DNA from 3 places in the Ornithinibacillus salinisoli genome. Region 3 is predicted to be linked to each of the others. Evidence: riboswitches for the same ligand, from Rfam matches in the RefSeq annotation. Region 3 holds a riboswitch; each other region holds the start of a gene.

What was found. A riboswitch is a leader RNA that binds a small molecule or an ion and turns the genes downstream of it on or off. The one in region 3 is predicted to bind lysine.
Region 1: another riboswitch for lysine. It lies ahead of ACFSTA_RS14190 (amidohydrolase); the one in region 3 lies ahead of ACFSTA_RS15800 (Na+/H+ antiporter NhaC family protein).
Region 2: another riboswitch for lysine. It lies ahead of ACFSTA_RS14140 (YfcC family protein); the one in region 3 lies ahead of ACFSTA_RS15800 (Na+/H+ antiporter NhaC family protein).

What each region holds. Positions count from the first base shown of each region.
Region 1 covers NZ_JBHUMI010000017.1:31,781-36,081, reverse strand. Annotated here, with positions in the region: gene ACFSTA_RS14195 (FAD-binding oxidoreductase) at 1-711, opposite strand, end outside; lysine riboswitch at 1,381-1,556, shown strand; gene ACFSTA_RS14190 (amidohydrolase) at 1,714-3,330, shown strand; gene ACFSTA_RS14185 (Na+/H+ antiporter NhaC family protein) at 3,424-4,301, opposite strand, start outside.
Region 2 covers NZ_JBHUMI010000017.1:21,116-25,416, reverse strand. Annotated here, with positions in the region: gene ACFSTA_RS14150 (leucyl aminopeptidase family protein) at 1-1,109, opposite strand, end outside; gene ACFSTA_RS14145 (CoxG family protein) at 1,246-1,719, shown strand; lysine riboswitch at 1,836-2,014, shown strand; gene ACFSTA_RS14140 (YfcC family protein) at 2,182-3,579, shown strand; gene ACFSTA_RS14135 (M20 metallopeptidase family protein) at 3,652-4,301, shown strand, end outside.
Region 3 covers NZ_JBHUMI010000017.1:362,337-366,637, reverse strand. Annotated here, with positions in the region: gene ACFSTA_RS15805 (sodium-dependent transporter) at 1-94, opposite strand, end outside; gene ACFSTA_RS15800 (Na+/H+ antiporter NhaC family protein) at 887-2,434, opposite strand; lysine riboswitch at 2,574-2,749, opposite strand; gene yunB (sporulation protein YunB) at 2,799-3,590, opposite strand; gene ACFSTA_RS15790 (HD-GYP domain-containing protein) at 3,668-4,301, opposite strand, start outside.

The DNA of each region.
Region 1 (4,301 bases), 330 kb from region 3:
TGAAATTTCATCTGGTGCAGTCTTCATGTACGTTTGTATCTTTTGTAAAACCTGTTCTACATCCTTATAGTCGTACAAGACATCTATTGCTAATACATTGGGACCTACTTCATGAAGCTGTAGCTCAAAGCTAGTGACGATACCAAAATTCCCTCCACCACCACGAATGGCCCAAAATAAGTCTTCGTGTTCTGTTTCATTAACAGATATAATTTCACCTTCTGCTGTTACCATACGAACACCTACAATATTGTCACATGTTAATCCATATTTCCCACGCAAATAACCAAATCCTCCGCCTAATGCTAAACCAGCTACACCTGTTTTAGATACGGTTCCAGTCGGTGTTGCTAAACCATACTTTTGCGTTTCACAGTCTATATCAGCCAGAGTTGCTCCACCTTCAACTATAGCAACCCGACGATATTCCTCTACATGTACTTCCTTCATATTTGACAGATCAATCATAACTCCATTATCACAAACTGCAGTTCCTGCAACATGATGTCCACCGCCACGGATGGAAATTGTTAAGTTTTGATCGTTTGCGTATTTTACAGCTGATACTACGTCAGCTTCAGATTTACACTCAAAAATCACAGCTGGCCTACGATCGACAGCACCATTCCAAACCTTTCTTTTCACCTCATATAATTCATGATCCGGAAGAATAATTTGCCCACTTTTTTCAACGGATAATTTTTGATCCATTCATATTCCCTCCATGTATATTGAAGTTTCATAGTAAAGAAAGTTATCTAGCATGCTGATCTAGTTAACAATCCGTGATCCTTTTCTGTACAAAAAAGCGTATCACAGCATTCATGCCTTGTAATGTATACCTAGGTATATATTTTTCGTTAAGCTCTTTCGTATTGATTATTCTCGTTTTGATGTAAAATGCGAAGTAACTACAACGTGAACCATTTATTATTTCTCTTCTCCATTTGGAGTTTCATCATTGTTATGAGCGACCGAATGACACTTTATTCTCTCTATTCGGGCTTTCATCACTGCTATGAACGACCGAATGGTACTGTATTATCTTCATTCAGGCTTTCATCACTGCTATGATCGACCGAATGACACTTAATTATCTTCATTCGGGCTTTCATCACTGCTATGAACGAACAAATGGCACTTTATTATCTTCATTCGGGCTTTCATCACTGCTATGATCGACCGAATGGCACTTTACTCTGAAGCAACCCTATGTAATGAAGCAGTCTTATAAATCCCTCATCAATATTCATTTCTTGAATCAAACAACAGTCTTTTAATAACAGATTTTCGTTATAAAGCTGTTATTAAAATATTTTCTTGTACAATTCATTTTATTTTGATAAGATATACACAATTTCATAGAAGACCTTATCAGATCGGTGAGGTAGAGGTGCAGCATATATAAGTATTTAACTGGAGGATGACAACGATGATGGTTAACGAAAGGATTTGTTGCCGAAGCATAATGAAAGTCAATTTTATTATTGCTGGGATGTCCCTGAAAAAGAGACATACTGTCATGCAAGCAATGTGCATGGAGAACTACTGATCGAAACGGAGAATAACGTATAATGTGAAACAATGATTGGTTGATTTCTATCATTGTAGTTTTGGACTTAAGATAATTAAGTACCTCACTCATATCTCCTTTCCCCTTCATTCAGTTTTTCTCTCTTTTGTACAACGTTAATATACAAGGAGAGGTACACCATGAGAAAAATTTATACCAACGGAAATATCTACACATTTGATTTTACCAAACCAAATGTCGAAGCTGTCGTTATCGAAAACGGACGCTTTATTGACATGGGATCAACAAAAGATATGTTACTTCACTGGGATTCTCCAACAAGTGAAGTGATTTCATTAGAAGGTAAAACGGTTACCCCTGGATTGGTGGACAGCCACCTTCACCTTTCAATGATTGCAGACAAATTTATTAACTTAGATTTAACGGGAGTACGCTCCAAAATTGAAATGCTAGAGAAAGTCCAAGCCAAAGCAAAAACCCTCAATCCGAATGAATGGTTATTGGGATTCGGCTGGGATGAAAATTTATTTACAGACGGGACAATTCCTACCATTCACGAACTTGATCATGTGGCACCGAATAACCCATTATTAATTTCCAGAATCTGTAGCCATGCAAATGTCATTAATAGCAGCGCGTTAAGGGTGAGCAATTATCATCCAACCATGACGATCCCAGAAGGTGGATCCATTGTACTTGATGAAGTAACAAAACAACCAACAGGACTAGTTCTTGAATCCGCCGCAGAAATTTTCAAACAGCATATACCTGAAAAATCATACACTGATTTAAAAAGTGCTATGCGCCAAGCAATTCAATTTTCGATCCAGCAAGGATTAACAAGTGTCCATACGAATGACCCACTCCACTTGGGTGGACTTCATCAAACCTATCAAATCTATCATGAATTATTGAACGAGGAAGGTCTTGGACTGCGTTCCAATCTATTAATCAATCACGAATTCTTAGAGGATTTACGAGATGCAGGAATGTATGCAGGTTATGGGAATGAAACATTGAAGATTGGTGCGGTGAAAATATTTGCTGATGGTGCATTTGGTAGAAGAACTGCATTACTCTCAGAGGAATACGCGGATGATCCGGGAAATTATGGTGAAGCAATGTACGATCAAGAAACCTTATTCACTCTAATTAAAAAATCCCGTGACTTATCGATGCCGATTGCTGTTCATACAATTGGTGACCAAGCTTTAAAAAATGTGCTTGATATTCTCGATCAGTTTCCTACTGTAGCACACCGAGATCGTTTGATTCATACACAGGTACTAACAAAAGATCTAATAAAGAGATTAGCAAATCCAAGTAGAATAGCAGACATTCAGCCACGCTTTTTAGTAGGTGATTTTCCTTGGGTGCAAGAACGTCTTGGCAAAAACCGTATCCCATTATCCTATGCATGGAAATCACTAATGGACGCTGGAGTTATTTGTGCAGGAGGATCTGATTCGCCAGTTGAACCAGCAGACCCGCTATTAGGAATTCACGCAGCAGTAACGAGAAAAGCTCCAGGGCAAACACATCATGGTTGGAACCCAAGTGAGAAATTATCCATGTATGAAGCATTTCGTTTATTTACAGAATTAGCTGCCTACCCAACAAATGAAGAAACTATAAAAGGTACCATTTCTAGAGGAAAATTAGCCGATATGACTGTTTACTCGAAAGATCCATTTATGATGGAAGATGCTGATGAACTACTGCAAACAGAAGTTGAACAAACAATCATAGGCGGAGACATTCAGTACACGAAAATGACGGCAAAGACTCAAATATAGGGAACATACTAAACTTTTTTTGAGCACCCCTCCTTGAGAAGAGAAGTAATTTTGAAAGAAGTAACTACCTCGTGAGTAGTTACTTCTTTTAAATTACGCTGAAGCTTTTATTTCTTCAGCATTTATATTTCCCCACTTTTTATTAAATAGATAAGCTAGTAAAACGAGTACAATTACACCTACAAGAAGTGCAACGATTGAAGAACCTGTTATTCCAGCAATTAAGAATGATGCAATACCACTAATTCCTGCAGTAATCGCAAAAGGCATCTGTGTATTAACATGGTCAATATGATCACTAGATGCACCAGCAGAAGAAAGAATGGTAGTATCAGAAATTGGAGAACAGTGGTCCCCAAAAATCCCCCCACTCAATACCGCTGCAATAGCTAAAAACATCGAAATGTCCATCGACTCGGCAAGCGGCATTGCTATTGGAACCATTATCGCAAATGTACCATAGGATGTACCTGTCGTATATGCAACAATACCAGCTACAATAAACAATAAAACTGGAATAATGGCCGGTGCTGTTGTTTGCTCAGCTAAATTCACAATAAAGTCTGCTGTTCCAAGTTCAGACGTTACACTTCCAATTGACCAAGCTAGCGTTAGAATAATATACACAAGCATCATACTTCTAAATCCTGTTACAACAAGATTAACAGACTCTTTAAAGTTAAATAGTTTTTGCTGCATACCCATTGCAAGACCAACAATCACTGCACCAAAAGCAGCCATTAAAATAGACAATCCACCATTTGATTCCCCTACTGCCGTAACTAAATCATTTTCTGGGAATCCACCTGTCCATAATAATAGCGGTGGGATTAGTCCGATTAATACAACTAGTGGTACAATCAAGTTACGCATTTTAGGTGTATGTCCTTCCACCATTTCTACATCTGTCAACGAATCATCAGATGGTGGTTCTGCACCATCACGTAACAATTTACCTTCTGTTCTTGCTC
Region 2 (4,301 bases), 340 kb from region 3:
CCATTTGTATCCCCTATCTCTTTCATTTTAAAGGCAAGCGCTTCATCTCCAAACACACCTGCCAGTTTTGTTCCAAGTGCATTCCAAATAGAACCAGTTAACGTGGCTATATCAACCACATATTCTGCTCCTTTTTCACCAGCACGGATTAATCCGTCTGCTAAAATCAGACGACCTTCTGCGTCAGTGTTGCCCACCTGAACAGTTGATCCGTTCTTGTAATGAATGACTTCTCCAGGTAGTACTGCATTTGCATCTGGCATATTTTCAACAATTGGAATTAATGCAACGACATTGACCTTTGCTGATGAAGAAGCTAATAATTTCATTGCACCAGAAACAGCAGCAGCACCTCCCATATCCATGCGCATACTACTAATATCTTTCCCCTTTTTTAAACTGATTCCACCTGTATCAAAAGTGACTCCTTTTCCGACAAGTGCAACTAATGGCTTCGATTCATCACCACGATAGGTAAGTTCCACAAATGCTGGATCATATTTACTACCTCGACAAACGGTAAGTACTCCGTTCATTTCCATTTCTTCAATCGCCGTTTTATCTAACACATTAACCTCTACACTCGTATCCTTAAATTCATTCGTTAGAATCTCTGGAAAAGACTTTGGATTTAATGTACTTGGAATCTCATTCATAAGGTCTCTTGAAAAGGCAATTGCTTCTGCACGATGTACCCCAGTTTGTACGAAAGAAGAATGTGCTTCTTGATCCGTTACTTGTAATGTAGTTGATAAATTCTTTGCATCGGTTTTGTATTTTTGAAATGTATATGTACCTAAATTCCATCCCTCAACAAATGCTGTGACAACTGATTCCGCCTCTAAATTGGAAAAAGTACTCGTCAGCTGTTTCATCTCGATCGATGCTGTATCTATATTTCTTTTTCCTAGTTCTCTTGCTATGGATCCAGCTGTCATCCTCATATCTTCATAGGATGCGCTATCGTTTTCCTTCATAACAACAACTAACTCTTCAGCTAAAATTGTTGTGACATACGATGATGGCGTATTTTCTACAAAATTTCTTACTTGTTCATTTGCTTGTATCATTTTGTCATGGGTAAAAATAATTTTTGCTACATTTGTCACGTTAAATTCCCCCTTTTTATCTATTGTATTTATTTCGACTCACGAAGTAAAATTCCCTGCTTGTCTAATAAACTTTTTAATCATATGATTGTTCCTTTCTTAATATACTGTTAAGCAGACTGAAGGAGGTTTACATATGCCAAATGGAAAGCATCGAATGACACTTGAAATTCCAATATGGAGGGTGTGGGATTTCGTTAGTGATATGGACAAATGGGCACCACTTGTTCCAGGGTATATGAATCACGAAATAATCAATGAAAAACAATCTACTTGGAAGTTTATAGGTGACATAGGTATCATGCAAAAAACAGTCCACTTACAGGTCGATATTACGGAATGGAAAGCACCTTCAAAGGTAACTTTCGTATTAACGGGAATTAATGAAAACGTAAAGGGAAATGGTTATTTTGAAGCTGAATCACTTAATGATAAAGAAACAAATATGACTAGTAATTTAAATATCACTGCAAAAGGCATGATGGGACCTATGATTAATAAAGTGTTAAAAACAATGGTTCCCAAAATGACCAAAAACTTGACAGAGAATGTCGCAACCAAAATGGAAGAAGAAAGTCAAAAATATCGTGTCGGTTCCTATAGTAGATAAAATTAGTTAAATTGATAATATTCTGTTATACTCCTAATTTCTAATTAATACTTGCATTATCACTATTATTCTAGTATAGTAAAAATCGTAAAATTTAATAGTAGACCTTATCAGATCGGTGAGGTAGAGGCGCAATTAGTATAAGTATTCAACAGGAGAATGACACCTATGATTGTTGATGAAAGGATTAGTTGCCGAAGCATAATAAGCAGTCAACCTTATTATTGCTGGGATGACTTCTGAATAAGAAGCATACTGTCATGCTATTACAAAAGCATGGAGGACTACTGATCGAAATGGAGGATAACGGATATTGTAAAACAATGATGTGTTATTTTCTATCATTGTTTTTTTATGTTTTAAAAAGGATGAAATTGGCCACTTCATTCCCCACCAACTCCTCTTTCAGTTACACTCTATGCACACCTTTTAAACAAATATACGAAGTAAAGGATGGGCATCATGAGTACAAATTCAACTCAAAAGAAAAAATTTGAATTCCCACACGGATTCGTCATTTTATTTGCATTTATTGTTTTAACAGCTATTCTCACCTATTTTATTCCAGCTGGAGAATATGAACGTACGACAACAGAAGATGGAAGAACAGTAGTCGTTGACGGTACTTACCAAACTGTTGAATCAAACCCAGCAGGATTTTTTGATATTTTCCAATCGATTCATATCGGTATGGTTGATGCAGCAGGGATTATCTTTTTCATCTTTATTGTTGGAGGCGCTTTTGGAATTCTTCGTGCAACCAATACTATTGAAGGTGCATTTGGATCCATGTCTAAAAAGCTAGCAGGAAAAGAACTTCTAATGATTCCAGCCATCATGTTATTTTTTGCTGTAGCTGGCGGGACGTTTGGTATGGCAGAAGAAGCTATTCCATTTGTATTAATTATGGTACCACTTGCAATCATGATGGGCTTTGACTCGATTACAGGAGCTGCCATAGTAATCGTAGGTGTTTATGCCGGATTTGGTTCCGCATTTATGAATCCATTTACTGTAGGTGTTGCGCAAGGTATAGCAGGTCTTCCAACATTCTCTGGAATGGGCGTGCGCTTTATCTTTTGGTTAATATTTGTGACGGTGACAATTGTTTATGTCATGCTATATGCAAGAAAAATTAAAAAAGATCCAACGAAAAGTATTATGTATAAAGAAGATTTACAACGTCAAGTTGACACAGAAATTACAACGCAACAAACATTAACAAAAAGACAATGGATCATATTAGGTGTACTAATCCTAACGATCGTTGGATTAGCACTTGGTGTCACATTACAAGGTTGGTATATTACTGAAATTGCTGCTTTATTCCTTGTGATGGGTGTATTAGTTGGTATTATTGGTAAAATGAAAGTAAATCAAATCGCTGAATCATTTGTAAAAGGCTGTGAAGAATTAGTCATGGGGGCATTAATTGTAGGATTTGCCTATGCGATACTAACAATTCTACAAGACTCGAACACAATTGATACCATTTTATACGGTGTATCTAGTCTAGTATCCGGATTGCCAACAAGCTTCTCAGCCATTGGGATGTTGTTTACACAAAGTCTATTAAACATTATTGTTCCATCTGGAAGTGGACAGGCAGCACTTAGCATGCCAATTATGGTACCATTAAGTGACTTACTCGGTGTTGATAGACAAACCGCTGTACTTGCATATCAGTACGGAGACGGTATTACAAATATGATCGCACCAACAGCAGCCGTATTATTAGCAGGACTTGCTATCGCCAAAATATCATGGATTAAATGGGTAAAGTGGATCTGGCCACTCATAGTCATCCACCACATCATAGCAATCATCTTTGTAACCATTGCACACATCTTCTTGTGGTAAGGTGCCTGTCACTCCCAGGTTTTTGTCGTATTTTGTCGATAAGAGTTTCATAGACAACAGGAGGAAGCAGTTATGTTAGAAAAGTTATATAACAGAATTCAAGAGATCTACCCAGAATTGGTTCATATTCGCAGAGAATTTCATATGAATCCAGAATTATCACATCAAGAAGTTAACACACCAAAGAAAGTTGCTGAATATTTAACTAATCTAGGAATCGATGTTCAAACCGCTGTCGGAGGTAGAGGTGTAGTTGGAACTTTAATTGGCGGAAAACCTGGCAAAACTGTCGGACTGAGAGCTGATTTTGATGCACTCCCTATTCAAGAAGAAGCTGAGGTAGAATTTAAATCTCGTATCCCAGGAGTTATGCATGCATGTGGACATGATTTACACACAGCAACATTACTCGGTGTCGCTAAAGTGCTTAGTGAAGTAAAAGATGAAATTCCAGGAACCATTAAATTTATCCATCAATTCGCAGAAGAGGCTACTCCGGGTGGTGCGAAACCTATGATAGAGGATGGATGCTTAGACGGTGTAGACATTATTTATGGTGCACATGTAATGTCTACCGAACCATTGGGAACTGTTAGTGTAAAGGAAGGTTATTTTTCATCTGCACAAGATGATTTTAATATTGTAATTCATGGTAAAGGTGGCCATGGTTCTGAGCCTCATCTAACTGTTGACCCATTGGTAACGGGAAGTCAATTGATAAT
Region 3 (4,301 bases):
CAGGAAAACGCCAAATATTCCCTAACCCAATTGCTGAACCTACTGCTGCAAGTATAAAACCTGCTCTTGTCCCCCATTGAGAACGAGTTTCCATGAATAGACCTCCCCTTTTTCCCCTTATCACTAAAAAGTAATAAGTATTCTTAATTTTTAATTCTTTTCAGAAATTAATCTTGTCTTGTATTATAACGGTACTTTTTAACTATGTCAAAACAATTTTTTAATTTTCTATATTATTATTATTGTTTAAAATAATAGTTAAAAAGAAAGCGCAACCATTAGTATCATATATGACACGAGCTGTTATTTTAATACACATTTTTATACAAAGGCAGTTTTTTATAGATAGTTTTGAATGCAACTTAATGAGTAATTAAGTGGGCAGTAACATACTGTTCAGAACACTACTAAAGTATCTTGTACTGTCTCTCAGGTGTCTTCGTGAAATTCCTCCGATCTTCACTCGTTGAATTGTTGCTTGTGAGCGAATATTTCGATTTATGAGCGAATTGTTGCTGGTTCTGAGCGAATATTTCATTTTATGAGCGAATTGTTGCTGGTTCTGAGCGAATATTTCATTTTATGAGCGAATAGCTGCTGGTTCTGAGCGAATATTTCATTTTATGAGCGAATAGCTGCTGGTTCTGAGCGAATATTTCATTTTATGAGCGAATCGCTACTGACAGTATAAGCATCCCAAGGGAGCTTGAACAGATGTCACACTTGTACTGGAAGTGAAAGCGAAGTATTTTCCCGGAGTGGGTTTCTAACTCTCGTTTCAATAGGATTAGAGTAAAATACGTTATAAAATTGCTATGCATTTTCTATCAATCGTAAAATTGCCTATACAAAAAACCTTGCACCAATTAAGATGCAAGGTTCCTTTCTAGTCTTTTTTTAAGAGAAAATGACTAAATAATGCACAAGCTATGATAATTATAAACGTTACCAGTAATCCTAATAATGCAGCATGGGTAATTCCTACGATTAAATAACCGATAGCAGCTGCAACTGCTGCGATAATTGCATATGGTAGCTGCGTTAATACATGGTCGATATGATTAGCTCCAGCCCCAGTGGATGATAGAATCGTCGTATCGGAAATCGGAGTACAGTGATCGCCAAATACTGCACCAGCTAGAACGGCTGCTAATGTTGGTAATAATAAGGATACATCCGTAATTGCTGTAACTTCAGCAGCAATTGGTAGCATGATACCGAAAGTTCCCCAAGATGTACCTGTAGCAAGTGCCATAACACCAGCTATCAAGAAGAATAAAAATGGCAATAATGCTGCACTAATATTCGCATTCTCAACTAACTGAGCTAGATATTCTCCCGTTTCTAATGTTCCAATAATAGAACCAATCATCCAGGCTAGTAGTAAAATGTAGATTGCCGGTAGCATTGTTTTAATTCCTTCTACAAATACTTTACTCGTGTTTGCTTTTGGTTTCCCAAGAAGTATGTGAAATACTAGTGCAGTTACTACTGCAGCTAGTCCACCAATGAATAAGGATAGGTTTACATCTGTATTCTCAAATATAGATAATATAGTAATATCGTTTTCGCTTGCCTGAGCACCTGTTACGACCATTGCTGATATAGTTGCTACTAATAAGACAACTATTGGAATTATTAGATGGTATACCTTGCCACCTCCATGCGATTTAAATGTATTACTTAAATCTCCTGGTACCATTTTATTTTTAGGGTCTAGTAAATCCCCTTGTTCTATCGCACGTTTTTCATGTTTACGCATTGGTCCAATATCCATTTTTAGATAAGCAACTAGAAATACTAACAATAACGCGCCTAATGCATATAAATTAAATGGGATCATCTTTATAAATGCTCCAAGTGGTTGGAAGTCAGTAATTTCGTTCGCTGCCATTAGACCTCCGATAATCCCGATTAAATATGCCCCCCAGCTTGATATCGGGGAAATAACTGTAATAGGTGCGGATGTAGAATCAATAAAGTAAGCTAATTTCGCACGTGATATCCGATGACGATCTGTTAGAGGTCTAGCAATTTGCCCAACAGCTAGTGCGTTGAAGTAATCGTCAATAAAAATAATTAGTCCTAATACAGGTGTCATCAGCTGTGCACCTGTTCTCGTTTTTATTCGTTTAATCATCCATTCTCCAAATGCTCTACTACCACCGGAAGCCTGTAAAAATGCCGTCATGATTCCAAGTAATAGTAAAAATCCAATTAGGAGAAGCTCTCCTATGTTCCATTCTCCATCTGAGATAAATATACCTACGAAGATATCCCATATTTCTTTTACTGCAGCCAATATCGAAAAATCATGAATAAATAATGCTCCGATAATGATCCCTGCTCCAAGTGAGAGCAAAACTTTTCTAGTTAATAATACAAGTACTAACATAATTAGTGCTGGAATAATTGAAAAAATTGTTCCTTCCATCTTTGTAACCTCCATTGTTGTAGTGTAGTTAGTTTCTGTGAAAGTACATGTGGAGATACGCTCGTTTTGGAAAAAAACACAAAAAAGCAATGATAGAAAATAACCTATCATTGCTTAACAATTTACGTTATCCTCCATTTCGATCAGTAGTTCCCCATGCACACACAAAGCATGACAGTTTGCCTTTTATTCAAAGACAACCCAGCAGTAATAAGTTTGACGCTTATTACGCTTCGGCAAGTAGTCCTTTCATCAATAATCATAGATGTCATACTCCTATTGATTAATCTTACTACTTGCGCCTCTACCTCACCGATCTGATAAGGTTTCAATATTTAATTTCGAAATCTATCATACTAAAAAATTAATCATCTTGCAAGTCATTATCCCCTATTTCTTCTTTCGGTACCGCTATGGAGGGGCCGCTTCCATTCCCCCCATAAAATTCTGGTACTTCTCCCATTACTAAATGTTTGTCAATTAAGATTTTCGTACTTACCTTTTCAACATCCGTAATAAAAGGTATTATAATTTGAACATCTGCTTCTACTTCAACATAAATAGACACATAAACATTGTTAATAGGTAGAACTTCTCTTTCTTCTACTAACTCTGTACGAACTGCACCAATAAGTTCAAGGTTGACAGGTATTCTTGGTCCTAAATTTGCAAGGATAGAATTACCTGTCGCCTGCCCAATTGGTATCTCAATGACGGTTGGGTCGCGATCAACAAGTTCGTCAACAGTATCTCCATATGGATCAGGTTCACCTAGTGGGTCCTGATATTTAGGAGGTTCCCCTCGATTCATACTATGAAAAAACTCTTCGACTCTATCTGTTGCTGCACGATTTATTTTATTTACTACAGACGAATCCCAATCAACAATCGTAATATAACCCTCATTATTTCGTTGTGTAATAGCTATATCTTCAAAAGTATAATTTTCTGCAAACTTAACTGCAGAATTAATACCTCTAGTTGCAAACTCGGTTGTTTTTTCATTTGCTACTTCCATTAATGTAGGCGTAATACCCTTATCAATTATAATAATGCTAACAATTGTACATATCGTAAATAAAATAAATGTCACCATTAATATCATCCGTACTGGAGGTGGTGATCGTCTTCTTTTAAATCTCATCCGCTGTCTCATCTTGAAAAACCCCCTTAAAACAATCTATGCTTGTTCCAAGGGGGTTAGAATATAAATTTTACTAGTCATTTTTCCAATTATTCTACGTTACATTTCGTTATTGTTATGTTTAGTTCCTTTGATAGATCTAGTTCATATGGTGTAATCATTTGTTTATGCTTATCTTTTATCACCCTAACAATAGGACGATCGCAGAGGTGTTTATTCTGTTTCACAACTACACCACTTGTTCCATCATTTAGTAAAACAGTCAGACCATTGGGATATACAACAATACTTTTCTTGAATGCTTCTACCATTTCCCTATCAAACAAGTTTACAGCGCCTGCATAAAGGATTTCTAATCCTTCGTGAGGAAGCATTGCATCCCGATAAACACGATTACTGGTAACTGCATCAAATACATCAGCAACACCAATGATTTTGGCATATGTATGGATTTTATCACCAGATAAGCCTCGCGGATATCCTGATCCATCTAAGCGTTCATGATGCTGATAAGCACAGTGAGCAACTACAGATGACACAGATCCTTGTTTACGGAGTAAATCAAATCCAATAGTTGTGTGTTCTTTCATAATTTCGAACTCTTTATCTGATAACTGATCAGGTTTTTGTAATACATCATAATCTATAAAAGCTTTTCCTATATCATGTAATATCGCACCAGTGCCTAATTCCGCTAATTCTTTTTCATTTAAATGTAATGCT